Regions from separate parts of the Streptomyces sp. NPDC033966 genome, predicted to be linked through region 2. Evidence: predicted binding sites of a transcription regulator. Region 2 holds the regulator's gene; the other holds the start of a gene.
The links. The regulator HspR, encoded in region 2, represses chaperone genes until heat shock. The targets are predictions, from matches to a motif close to TTGAGNNNNNNNNNCTCAA.
Positions count from the first base shown of each region.

Region 1: lon (endopeptidase La) is a predicted target of HspR. The motif match lies at 919-937, and genes of this name have one in related genera.

Region 1 is NZ_JBVIRQ010000001.1:457,901-464,691, reverse strand. Features, by position in the region: gene ACZ518_RS02135 (DUF4097 family beta strand repeat-containing protein) at 1-445, shown strand, start outside; gene ACZ518_RS02130 (RidA family protein) at 442-834, opposite strand; gene lon (endopeptidase La) at 960-3,356, shown strand; gene ACZ518_RS02120 (MarR family winged helix-turn-helix transcriptional regulator) at 3,493-3,933, shown strand; gene ACZ518_RS02115 (hypothetical protein) at 3,958-4,731, opposite strand; gene ACZ518_RS02110 (sensor histidine kinase) at 5,111-6,791, shown strand, end outside.
Region 2 is NZ_JBVIRQ010000005.1:247,791-254,581, reverse strand. Features, by position in the region: gene ACZ518_RS16325 (heterodisulfide reductase-related iron-sulfur binding cluster) at 1-485, opposite strand, end outside; gene ACZ518_RS16320 (sugar transferase) at 596-1,174, opposite strand; gene dnaK (molecular chaperone DnaK) at 1,461-3,305, shown strand; gene grpE (nucleotide exchange factor GrpE) at 3,305-3,967, shown strand; gene dnaJ (molecular chaperone DnaJ) at 4,007-5,182, shown strand; gene ACZ518_RS16300 (heat shock protein transcriptional repressor HspR) at 5,184-5,651, shown strand; gene ACZ518_RS16295 (helix-turn-helix transcriptional regulator) at 5,773-6,791, opposite strand, start outside.

The sequences.
Region 1 (6,791 bases), on a different contig from region 2:
GGACTACCGGCTGGAGGTGCCGGCCTCGGTGAAGCTCAAGGCGGGCAGCAGCAGCGGGGACATCACGGTCACGGGCGTGGCCTCCGCCGAGCTGGACTCCTCCTCCGGCGACGTCCGGGCCGAGCGGATCGCGGGCCCGCTGAAGGTGCGCACCTCCTCCGGGGACCTGACGGCCGCCGAGCTGTCCGGCCCGGAGTTCGAGTTCCGTACGGGCTCCGGGGACTCCACGGTCGGCTTCGCGAAGGCCCCGGCCTCGGTGTCCGTCACCACCGGCTCGGGCGACGTCACCCTGAGGGCGCCGCAGGCCGCGTACCGGGTGTCCGCCGAGACCGGCTCGGGCGAGCGGGACGTCACCCTCGGGGACGCTCCCGGCGCCCCTTCCCGCATCGCGGTCCGCACGGCCTCCGGCGACATCCGCCTCTCGGCCTCCCCGGACAGGGCCTAGGCGGTCACCGCGTCGACCTCCACCTCCACCAGCCAGGCCGGGTCGATGAAGCGGGACACCTCGACGAAGGTCGTCACCGGGCGGATCGCGGCGAAGCGCTCGCCGTGGGCCCGTGCGGCCTCCTCCCAGGTGGTGATGTCGGTCAGCATGATCCGGGTCCGCACGACATCCGCGAGCGAGGCGCCGGCCTCCTCCAGGGCCCGCTGCGCGATGTCCAGGCAGCGCACGGTCTGCGCGTGGACGTCGCCCGGGCCGACGGTGGAGCCGTCGTCCCCGATCGGCGCCGTGCCGGCGACCGCCACGTAGGGCCCCGTGCGGACCGCGCGGGAAAAGCCGATGCGGGGTTCCAGCGGGGAGCCCGAGCTGACGGTCCGTCGTATGTCTGTCATGCCGTCATGGTGCTACGAGGGGCCCGCCGGAGGTGTTCGCCCCCGGCGAACGGGTGTTGGGGAACATTGCCGGGCGCAGAAGCATTGAGTCGGCATAGCTCAACTTCACTGCCGGAGGGAACATCATGGCTTCGACGTCCGTAACGCTCACCCTGCCCGTACTGCCGCTCGACGACGAGGTCGTGCTGCCCGGGATGGTCGTTCCCCTGGACCTGTCCGACGCCGAGGTGCGCGGAGCCGTGGAGGCGGCGCAGGCGGCGGTGGGCGGCGGGAAGCCCCGGGTGCTGCTCGTGCCCCGGGTCGACGGGAAGTACGCCGGGATCGGCGTGCTGGGGACCGTCGAGCAGGTCGGGCGGCTCTCCGACGGGGATCCCGGGGCGCTGATCCGCGGGCGCGGCCGCGTCCGGATCGGCGCCGGGACCACCGGGCCCGGAGCGGCGCTCTGGGTCGAGGGGGAGACCGTCGACGAGAACGTGCCCGACCCGCTGCCCGGGTCCGTCGCCGAGCTCGTCAAGGAGTACAAGGCCCTCGCCACCAGCTGGCTGAAGAAGCGCGGCGCCTGGCAGGTCGTGGACCGCGTGCAGCAGATCGAAGGGGTGTCCGCCCTCGCCGACAACTCCGGGTACTCGCCGTTCCTGAGCGTGGCCCAGAAGGTCGAGCTGCTGGAGACCACCGACCCGGTCGCCCGCCTCCGCCTCGCCGTCAAGGCGCTCTCCGACCACCTCGCCGAACAGGACGTGGCCGAGTCCATCGCCAAGGACGTCCAGGACGGCGTGGAGAAGCAGCAGCGGGAGTTCCTGCTCCGCCGCCAGCTGGAGGCCGTCCGCAAGGAACTGCGCGAGCTGGGCGGGGAGAAGGAGGGCGAGGAGTCCGACGACTACCGCGCCCGCGTCGAGGCCGCCGACCTGCCCGAGAAGGTGCGGGAGGCCGCGCTCAAGGAGGTCGACAAGCTGGAGCGGGCCAGCGACCAGAGCCCCGAGGGCTCCTGGATCCGCACCTGGCTGGACACCGTGCTGGAACTGCCCTGGAACGAGCGCACCGAGGACGAGTACGACATCCAGGGCGCCCGGGCGGTGCTCGACGCCGAGCACGCCGGGCTGAACGACGTGAAGGACCGCATCACCGAGTACCTCGCCGTGCGCAAGCGGCGCGGCGAGCGCGGGATGGGCGTCGTCGGCGGACGGCGCGGGGGAGCGGTCCTCGCGCTCGTCGGACCCCCCGGCGTCGGAAAGACCTCGCTGGGCGAGAGCGTGGCCCACGCCATGGGGCGGAAGTTCGTGCGCGTCGCCCTCGGCGGCGTACGGGACGAGGCCGAGATCCGCGGCCACCGGCGCACCTACGTCGGCGCCCTGCCCGGCCGGATCGTGCGGGCGATCAAGGAGGCCGGGTCGATGAACCCGGTCGTGCTCCTCGACGAGATCGACAAGGTCGGCTCCGACTTCCGCGGCGACCCGGCGGCCGCCCTGCTGGAGGTCCTGGACCCCGCGCAGAACCACACCTTCCGGGACCACTACCTGGAGGTGGAGCTGGACCTCAGCGACGTGGTCTTCCTCGCGACGGCCAACGTCCTGGAGGCCATCCCCGAGGCCCTCGCCGACCGCATGGAGCTGGTGCGCCTCGACGGCTACACCGAGGACGAGAAGGTCGTCATCGCCCGCGACCACCTGCTGCCCCGCCAGCTGGAGCGCGCCGGACTGACCGCCGAGGAGGTGGTCCTCGGCGAGGACGCGCTGCGCAAGCTCGCCGGCGAGTACACCCGCGAGGCCGGCGTGCGCACCCTGGAGCGGTCCATCGCGCGGCTGCTGCGCAAGGTGGCCTCCCAGCACGAACTGGGCGAGCGGGAGTTCCCCTTCACCATCGGCGCGGGCGAGCTGCGCGGCCTGATCGGCCGCCCGCACCACGTGCCCGAGTCCGCCCAGGACCCGGCGGAGCGGCGGACCGCCGTCCCGGGCGTGGCCACCGGCCTCGCCGTGACCGGGGCCGGCGGCGACGTCCTGTTCGTCGAGGCCTCCCTCGCCGACCCGGAGACCGGCGCCGCCGGGCTCACCCTGACGGGCCAGCTGGGCGACGTGATGAAGGAGTCGGCGCAGATCGCCCTCAGCTTCCTGCGCTCGCACGGCGCGGAGCTGGAGCTGCCGGTCGCCGACCTGAAGGACCGGGGCGTGCACATCCACTTCCCGGCGGGCGCCGTCCCCAAGGACGGCCCGAGCGCGGGCATCACCATGACCACCGCGCTGGCGTCCCTGCTCTCCGGCCGCCAGGTCCGCACGGACGTGGCCATGACCGGCGAGGTCTCGCTGACCGGGCGGGTGCTCCCGATCGGCGGGGTCAAGCAGAAGCTGCTGGCCGCGCACCGGGCCGGGCTGACCACCGTGATCATCCCGAAGCGGAACGAGGCCGACCTGGACGACGTCCCGAGCGAGGTGCTGGAGGGACTGGAGGTGCACCCGGTGACGGACGTGCGGCAGGTGCTGGAGCTCGCCCTCGCCCCGGCGGTGGTGTCCTTCACCAAGGCCGCCTGATCCGGAAGGCGCGCACGGTCCACTGAGGCCCGGGGACCCCCAGCGGCGGGGCCCCGGGCCCTCGGCGTACCCGCTGCGAAATACTGGTGCCGAACAGGGGCGCCACGGTGTGCCCCGCCACGGATGGGAGCGGCGCGTGCACGGCAGCGAAGACCAGGAGTTCCTCGCCCTGGAGCGGGAGCTGTCCGTCTTCCTGCGGCGCGCCCGGGCCTCCTCCGGCGAGATGGCCCGCGCCCTGCACCCCGAGCTGGAGCCGGCCGCGTACGGGCTGCTGGTCCGGCTGGAGGCCGCCGGCCGCCAGCGGGCCACCGAACTGGCCGCCTACTTCGGCGTGGGCAAGGCCACCATGAGCCGGCAGCTGCGCGCCCTGGAGGTGCTCGGCCTGGTGGCCCGCGAGCCGGACCCCGCCGACGGCCGCGCCTTCCTCGTCGGCCTCACGGAAGAGGGCCGGGAGCGCTTCCTGCGCGTACGGGGAGCCCGGCGCGAGCAGTACATGCGCAAGCTCGCCGACTGGGACCGGGGCGAGGTCGCGGAACTGGCCAGACTCCTCAACCAGCTGAACTCCGGCGAGGAGTAGCCCCCCCCGGGCCCGGACGCGGGCTCAGAGCTCCGCGTAGACCGCCGAGGCGTCGTCGTGCCGCTTGTACCGGGCCGGCGGGCGCAGCGGATCCGACTCCACGGCCCGGACCCGCCCGATCAGCCCCCGCGCCCCCTCCTTGCGCAGCACGTCCAGGCAGGCCGCCCAGTCGCCCTCCCCGAAGGTGTCGGTCCAGCGGCTCGCCCCGTCCGTCAGCGCGGCCACCGCCAGCACCTCCGTGCGCGGGGTGCGCCCGGTGACGGCCCGGGCCGCCACCCCCGGGTCCGCGGCCGCCGTGAAGAAGCCCCCCTCGGCATTGCGCAGCGCGTCGGTCGCCGCCACCGAGCCGCGCACCCCGTCCGGCACCCGGTCCAGCCGGTCGTCCAGCACCGGCGTGACCGCACCGCCGGGCCCGCGGAGCAGGAGCACGGAATCCGAGAGCACGAGGTGCTCCACGTACGACTCGTCCCAGCGGACCATGACCACCGTCGCCTGCGGGGTCCGTACGTGAGAAAGGTCACAGGTGTCCCGGTGCGCGTCGGCGGTGTCGGTGATCGCCCGGGCCAGGACCCCCTCCAGGGGCATGTCCCGCCGCGATCCGGACAGTTCGGTCAATCGGCCGCCGAGCCGGGTGGAGAACCAGGGCACTCCGTGCACGCATCCGTCGTCCCCGCGCGGCGGGGTGACCCCGTCCAGGACGATCACGACGCCCCCTCCCGACGCAGGTGCCGACGCCGACACCCAGTCCTGGTTGGGGTGTTCCGCGTTGCCGGGTTCGGAGGCCAGGTCGATGCGCATGCGGACATTCTGCCCGCCAGGGCCTCCTGGAGGCCGGAAGGTTCATACCAATGCCGGAAACGGCGTGGCCGGCCCCCCGGAGGCCCCGCCCGCCCGCTCCCCGCGAAATGTGGGCGGGCATACTGCCAAAGCCCGCCGCGTTCTTTCAACCGCCCGTCCATGCCGGGCCCCTGGCACGCGGTGCCCGAGTTGGTCGGCCACTCCTCCGTGATGTTCACTCCTTCGAGTGGCCGGGTGGGCGATGTGCGGCTCTCCTCCCAACACACTGCGAAGGTCTGAGGCGGTACGAGGGGGCAGGGGGCGTTTACTTGTTGACCGGCCGTTACCTCGGCCACACGAGTAGACGAGCACGAGCACACGTACAGGATTGCGAGCACCGGTGTCTAAGAAGCGGTCTCGGAAGAACGGCACCGCCAGCGCCGACGGACCCGCCAACGCAGGACGGCGCGTCCGCGTCCGCAGCAGGCTGGTGGTCGGAGTAGCAGTCGCCGGACTCACCGTCCTCGCGGCAGGCACCCCCGCCGTCGTTTCCGCCACGAGGGAACTGAACGACTCCCAGCGCCTGGTCACCCTGGCGGAACAGACGCAGCACGCCCTCACCCTCGCCCACCTCCTCGGCGACGAGCGCGACGCCGTCGTCGAGTACGCGGCCAAGGGCCGGCCCGGCAACGCCAAGGCGCCCGTCGACGAGCGCACCGCGCGCACCGACCGGCAGATCGCCGAACTCCGGCCGGAGGCCGACGCGGAACTCGCCCGCGCCCTCGGCAAGGTCAAGGCCGTCCGCGCCGAAGCCGTCGACGGCAAGGGCACCGCCCTCGCCGCGCACCAGGCCTACGCGGGACTCCTCACCGAACTCCTCGCACCCGGCGACCGCCTCGCCGAACTCACCCCGCCCCGCGCCGAGGACGCCCTCGCCGTCACCCGGCCCATGGCCCCCCTGGGCCAGGCCGTGGACCAGGCATCGGCCACCCGCGGGCTGCTGCTCGCCGCCCTGGCCGTCCCGCGCGCCGAGCAGGCCCCGAACGCCGCCGTCGCCGACGAGCTCACCGGCGCCGCCCAGCGCTCCCGCGTACGCGAACAGGCCGCCCTCGACGACTTCACGCGCGCCGCCCGGCCCGCCGTACGCCAGACCCTCGCCGCCACCGTCACCGGCCCCGAGGTCAAGGCCGCCGACGACCAGCTCAAGCGCCTCACCGAGCGGTCCACCCTGACCCCGGCCGAGCGCAAGGCCACCGACTCCGCCGCCCTCGCCACCACCCTCACCGCCCGCATCGACCGGATGCGCTCGGTGGAGTCCACCCTGGCCGGCGACCGCGCCACCGCCTTCACCAAGCTGCGCGACGACGACGTGACCCGGATGGAGCTGATGGTCGCCGGGCTCGGCGTCCTCTTCCTCTTCGTCATCGGCTTCTCCACCGCCGTCGCCCGCTCCCTCACCAGACCCCTGTCGGTGCTGCGGCGCGGCGCGGAACGGCTCGCGACCCCCGAGGGCTCGCAGGAGCCCGTCCGCTTCACCGGCCGCAACGACGAGTTCGCCGAGGTCGTACGCCACCTCAACGCGGTCCGCGACCAGACCGTCGCCCTGCACACCAAGGTCGCCGGGCTCGACGCCGACCGCCGCCGCCTCATCGGCCGCAACGAAGCCCTCTCCGGCGGCCGCGAGGCCCTGGAGCAGGAGCTCGCCACGCTGCGCGCGGGCCTCGAAGAGCACCGCCGCATCATGTCGACGACCTCCGTCTCGCTCTCCCTGCGCACCCTCGGCCTCGTCGAGCGCCAGCTCGCGGTCATCGAGGAGCTGGAGTCCAAGGAAGGCGACCCGGACCGGCTCGCCACCCTCTTCAAGCTGGACCACCTGGCGACGGTCATGCGCCGCCACAACGAGAACCTGCTGGTCCTCGCCGGACAGGAGCACGGCCACGGCCAGAGCCTGCCCGTGCCCCTGGTCGACGTCATGCGGGCCGCCGTCAGCGAGATCGAGCGCTACGAGCGCGTCGACCTCGCGGCCATGCCCTCCTACACCCAGGTCGCCGGGCACGCCGCCGACGACATCTCCCACGTCC
Region 2 (6,791 bases):
AGGATGACGTACTCGACGAAGTACGCCTGCCAGGCCTTCGAGCCGGCGAAGCGCGACTTGCGACCGGCCCGCGAGGGGAGGTTGAGCAGGCGGATCGCCATCAGGACGACGATGCCGACGACGGTCATCAGGCCGATGAACTCGGTGTAGAGCTCGAAGGGCAGGAAGTCGCCGACGATCGGCAGCAGCCAGTCCGCCTGGAAGAGCTGGCCGAAGGCCTGCACCAGGGTGGGCGGCAGCGTCAGGAAGCCGATCGCGACGAACCAGTGCGCGAAGCCGACGATGCCCCACCGGTTCATCCGGGTGTGGCCGAGGAACTCCTTGACCAGGGTGATCGTTCGGTCCTTCGGGCGGTCCGTGCGGCTGCCCGCCGGTACGGGTTGGCCGAGCTTCACGAACCGGTAGATCTGCGCCACGGCTCGGGCGATCAGCGCGACGCCGACCACGGTCAGGACCAGCGACACGATGATCGCGGCGAGTTGCATGGGAGGGCTCCTCGGGCGGGACTTACTAAGCGGTAACTTATTGAGTCAAGGCTTGAGGTTACCCAGTTCCCGCGCCGCACTGTAGGTGAGCGTGCGGTGATCTGTGTCGCTCAGGCATGCCTCTGTCGGTAGGCCGCCCGAGGGGTCTGCGCGAGGATCGCGAGATCCATCCCCAGCCAATGGCTCTCCACATAGTGCCGGTCCAGCAGGGCCATCTCCTCCCAGGGGAGGTCGGAACGCGCGCTGACCTGCCACAATCCGGTCATTCCGGGGCGAACGAGCAGGCGTTCCGGGTGATCGGTACGGGGCTCCGGGCGCGGCCCGACCAGCGACATCTCGCCGCGCACCACGTTGAGCAGCCGCGGCAGCCCCTCCAGCGCACACCGCCGCACCAGCGCGCCGGTACGCCCCGCGCCCTCGGTGCGCAGCCGCCAGGCGCGGAAGGGGCGCCCGCCGAGCCCGAGCACGGGCTCGCGTACGAGGACGCCCGCGCGGGTCGCCGCGTACAGCAGGGCGGTGGTCAGCAGCAGCGGGAGGACCGCGGCCGTCAGCAGGGTCACCGCGCCGATCAGGTCGAAGACCCGCTTCGCCGGCGGCCTGGCCGGAAGGTGGATTCTCGCCGGGATCCAGGTCCGGAGCGGCCGCGGCCGGGGCCCTGGCCGGGCGGTGAGGGTGGTCAGCGGAGGCATGCCAGCACCGTGCCGGAAGCCCGTGGTGCCCCAGGCGCGCCGCGCGGCCGCCCCCGCGCCCGGAACCCGTTCGGGCGCGGGTCGACCGCTGGGGCTCTGCCCCGGACCCCGCGCCGGGCCCGCGCCCAGCCTCGGTGCCCGGGTCGGGGCGCAGCCCCAGGTGGTAGTGGCCATGAGCGTAAGCGCAGCCTAAAGGTTGAGCCCCCTCGGCTCACCTCTGTTGACGCCAGCGCAGCGTTACGGCATTCTTGAGCCTGTTCCACTCAAGTCAGTTGGAGGAATCGAAATGGCACGTGCGGTCGGCATCGACCTGGGCACCACTAACTCCGTCGTCAGCGTTCTCGAAGGCGGCGAGCCCACCGTCATCACCAACGCCGAGGGTGCCAGGACCACGCCGTCCGTCGTCGCCTTCGCCAAGAACGGCGAAGTCCTCGTCGGCGAGGTGGCCAAGCGCCAGGCGGTCACGAACGTTGACCGGACCATCCGCTCCGTCAAGCGCCACATGGGCACTGACTGGAAGATCAACCTGGATGGCAAGGACTTCAACCCGCAGCAGATGAGCGCCTTCATCCTGCAGAAGCTGAAGCGCGACGCCGAGGCGTACCTGGGCGAGAAGGTCACGGACGCGGTCATCACCGTTCCTGCCTACTTCAACGACTCCGAGCGCCAGGCGACGAAGGAGGCCGGCGAGATCGCCGGTCTGAACGTCCTGCGCATCGTCAACGAGCCGACCGCCGCCGCCCTGGCGTACGGCCTCGACAAGGACGACCAGACCATTCTCGTCTTCGACCTCGGTGGCGGCACCTTCGACGTGTCGCTCCTGGAGATCGGCGACGGTGTCGTCGAGGTCAAGGCCACCAACGGTGACAACCACCTCGGTGGCGACGACTGGGACCAGCGCGTCGTCGACTACCTGGTGAAGCAGTTCGCCAACGGCCACGGCGTCGACCTGTCCAAGGACAAGATGGCGCTCCAGCGCCTGCGCGAGGCCGCCGAGAAGGCGAAGATCGAGCTGTCCTCCTCCACGGAGACCTCGATCAACCTGCCGTACATCACGGCCTCCGCCGAGGGCCCGCTGCACCTGGACGAGAAGCTCACCCGCGCCCAGTTCCAGCAGCTGACCGCGGACCTGCTCGACCGCTGCAAGACCCCGTTCCACAACGTCATCAAGGACGCCGGCATCCAGCTGTCCGAGATCGACCACGTGGTCCTGGTCGGCGGCTCCACCCGCATGCCGGCCGTCGCCGAGCTCGTGAAGGAGCTCACCGGCGGTCAGGACGCCAACAAGGGCGTCAACCCGGACGAGGTCGTCGCCATCGGCGCCACCCTCCAGGCCGGTGTCCTCAAGGGTGAGGTCAAGGACGTCCTGCTCCTCGACGTGACCCCGCTGTCCCTCGGCATCGAGACCAAGGGCGGCATCATGACCAAGCTCATCGAGCGCAACACGACCATCCCGACCAAGCGGTCGGAGATCTTCACGACGGCCGAGGACAACCAGCCGTCCGTGCAGATCCAGGTCTACCAGGGCGAGCGCGAGATCGCGGCGTACAACAAGAAGCTCGGCATGTTCGAGCTGACGGGCCTGCCGCCGGCCCCGCGCGGCGTCCCGCAGATCGAGGTCTCCTTCGACATCGACGCGAACGGCATCATGCACGTCACGGCCAAGGACCTTGGCACGGGCAAGGAGCAGAAGATGACCGTCACCGGCGGCTCCTCGCTCGGCAAGGACGAGGTCGACCGCATGCGCCAGGAGGCCGAGCAGTACGCGGACGAGGACCTGCGCCGCAAGGAGGCCGCCGAGTCCCGCAACCAGGGCGAGCAGCTCGTCTACCAGACGGAGAAGTTCCTCGCGGACAACGCGGAGAAGGTCCCGGCCGAGGTCAAGACCGAGGTCGAGACGGCCGTCACCGAGCTGAAGGACAAGCTCAAGGGCGAGGACACCGCCGAGATCCGCACGGCGACGGAGAAGCTCGCCGCGGTCAGCCAGAAGCTCGGCCAGGCCATCTACGCCGACGCGCAGGCCGCCCAGGCCGCCGGCGGTGCGGGTGACGCGGGCCAGGCCAAGGCCGACGACGACGTCGTCGACGCCGAGATCGTCGACGACGAGAAGCCGAAGGGCGGCGCTGCCTGATGTCGGAGGAGACCCCGGGTTTCGACGAGGAGCCCGAAGTCCCCACCGGCGCCGGCGCTGACGACGCGGAGCCGAAGGCCGCCGACTCCTCCAAGAAGGAGGACGAGGCGGCCCCGGCCGGGGACAAGGCCGACGTGGCCCTGCTGGCGCAGCTGGACCAGGCCCGTACCGCGCTCGGCGAGCGCACCGCGGACCTCCAGCGGCTCCAGGCCGAGTACCAGAACTACCGTCGCCGCGTGGAGCGGGACCGGGTCGCCGTCAAGGAGATCGCGGTCGCGAGCCTGCTGACGGAGCTCCTCCCGACCCTGGACGACATCGGCCGGGCCCGGGAGCACGGCGAGCTGGTCGGCGGCTTCAAGTCGGTGGCCGAGTCGCTGGAGACCGCCGCGGCCAAGATGGGGCTGCAGCAGTTCGGCAAGGAGGGCGAGCCCTTCGACCCGACGATCCACGAGGCCCTGATGCACTCGTACGCGCCGGACGTCACCGAGACGACCTGCGTGGCGATCCTGCAGCCGGGGTACCGGATCGGCGAGCGCACGATCCGCCCCGCGCGGGTCGCGGTGGCCGAGCCCCAGCCGGGCGCGGCACCCGCCGCGAAGTCCGAGTCCGGCGACGGCGACACGCCGTCCGACAAGGACACGGATGCCCCCGACAAGGGCTGACGCACACCATGTAGGGATCCGAGAGGAGGGACACCGGGGATGAGCACGAAGGACTTCGTCGAGAAGGACTACTACAAGGTCCTCGGTGTCCCGAAGGACGCCACCGAGGCCGAGATCAAGAAGGCGTACCGGAAGCTCGCCCGCGAGTTCCACCCGGACGCCAACAAGGGCGACGCCTCGGCCGAGGAGCGCTTCAAGGAGATCTCCGAGGCGAACGACATCCTCGGCGACGCCAAGAAGCGCAAGGAGTACGACGAGGCCCGCGCGCTGTTCGGGAACGGTGGCTTCCGCGCCGGTCCGGGCGGCGGCGGCTCGTTCAACTTCGACCTGGGCGACCTGTTCGGCGGTACCCAGCAGGGCGGCCAGGGCGGCTTCGGCGGCGGCCTGGGCGACGTCTTCGGCGGGCTGTTCAACCGCGGCGCGGGCGCCGGTGCGGGCACCCGCGTCCAGCCGCGCCGCGGCCAGGACATCGAGTCGGAGGTCACGCTCTCCTTCACGGAGGCCGTGGACGGTGCGACCGTGCCGCTGCGGATGTCCTCGCAGTCCCCCTGCAAGGCCTGTTCGGGCACCGGCGACACGAACGGCACGCCCCGCGTGTGCCCGACCTGCGTCGGCACCGGCCAGGTGTCCCGGGGCAGCGGCGGCGGCTTCTCGCTGACCGACCCCTGCGCCGACTGCAAGGGCCGCGGCCTGATCGCGGAGAACCCCTGCGAGGTCTGCAAGGGCAGCGGGCGCGCCAAGTCCTCCCGCACCATGCAGGTCCGGATCCCGGCGGGCGTCTCCGACGGCCAGCGGATCCGGCTGCGCGGCAAGGGCGCTCCGGGCGAGCGCGGCGGCCCGGCGGGCGACCTCTACGTGGTGGTGCACGTCGGCACCCACCCGGTGTTCGGCCGCAAGGGCGACAACCTCACGGTGACGGTCCCGGTGACCTTCGCCGAGGCCGTCCTGGGCGCCGACATCAAGGTGCCGACCCTGGGCGGCCCCCCGGTCACCCTGAAGCTCCCCCCGGGCACCCCCGGCGGCCGCACCATGCGGGCCCGCGGCAAGGGCGCGGTCCGCAAGGACGGTACCCGCGGCGACCTGCTCGTCACGGTGGAGGTCGCGGTTCCGGCGGAGCTGTCCGACAAGGCCCGCGAGGCGCTGGAGATGTACCGGGACGCGACCGGGTCCGAGGACCCGCGCGCCCTCCTGTTCGAGTCCGCGAAGGGAGCATGACATGGACGGCCGCCGCCGACAGCCCCGCTTCGGCGAGGGGGCTTACCAGCTCACCGACGAGACCCCGGTCTACGTGATCTCGGTGGCCGCCCAGCTCTCGGGCCTGCACCCGCAGACCCTGCGCCAGTACGACCGGCTCGGCCTGGTCTCCCCGGACCGTACGGCCGGCCGCGGCCGGCGGTATTCGGCCAGGGACATCGAACTGCTCCGCACGGTGCAGCAGCTGTCCCAGGACGAGGGCATCAACCTGGCCGGGATCAAGCGGATCATCGAACTGGAGAACCAGGTGGCCGCGCTCCAGCAGCGCGTGGCCGAGCTGTCCGCCGCCGTGGACGGGGCGGCCGCCGCCCTCCAGGCCCGCGAGGCCCAGGTGCACGCCTCGTACCGCCGTGACCTGGTGCCGTACCAGCCGCCGGTGCCCGGTAACGCCCTGGTCGTCTGGCGCCCCACCAAGCGCCCGGGCGACTGACCCGCCGGCCGCGCCGCCGGCCGCGCCGTGCAGGCCCCGTGGGGCCCCTCCCGCACGAGGAGGGCTCCAACGGGGCCTTCCGTGCGTCCGGGGGCTCCTGGCGGCCGCCTGCGGGCCGCTGTCAGGCCTCGGGGAGCTGCGCCGGGCCGCCGGATCCGTGCAGGATCCCGGACTGGGCGATGAGGTAGCCCAGTTGGGCCCTGCTCCCGCTGCCCAGGGCGGCGGCCAGCTTCGCGATGTGCGCGCGGCAGGTGCGTACGTTCATTCCCAGCCGGCGGGCGATCGCCTCGTCCACGTGGCCCTCGATCAGCAGCTGCGCGATGGAACGCTGCACTCCGGAGATACCATCCGGGCTGTGCGTGTACGTGACCTCGTCGCCCAACGGCACGGCCCTGCGCCAGAGTTGTTCGAAGACCTTGATGAGGTAGTCCACCAGTCCCGGGTGCCGCAGTTCCAGGGCCACCCGCCGGTCGTCGCTGGCGGGGATGATGGCCACCGTGCGGTCGAAGATCATGAGACGCTCTATCAGCTCCTCCAGCGTGCGGATCTCGACCTTTCCGGCGGAGATCCGGTCCACGTAGGCGAGCGTGCCCTGGCTGTGCCGCACCGTGTGCTGGTAGAGCGTGCGGATGCTCACCCCGCGGTCGATCATCGGCGTGGCCCGCTCCAGGGACTCGCTGAGCACGGAGGTCGGCCGGGCGCCACCCGGCTGGACGGTCAGGGCCTCGGTGTGGCACTCGGCGGTGGCCAGGTCGATGGCGGCGTTGATCTGGTCGAATCCCTCCAGCACCGTGATGGCGTGGGTATTTGCGGGACTCTGGGCGCTGATGGTGAGGAACGGCTCGAATGCGTCGGTGAGATCTACTGCGGTGCGCCTGCGCTCCTGGATCTCGCGTTCGATCGGATGGAGCCGCTGGGCCAGCGCGATGGACGGGGGAACCGCGCGCAGCTGGTTCGCGTCGTCCGGGTCGGGGCGCAGTAGCGCGAATTCGAGCAGGCAGGGGGCGTTCGCGACCTCGCCGCGGGCGACGCGGCCGGTGCTCAGGGCCGCCGCGTAGAGTCGCGCGCCCTCGGTGCACATCTCCGTGACGGGGTGGCGATGTGTCGGGTTTATGTCGCTCTTGGGCAAATCTCCACCCC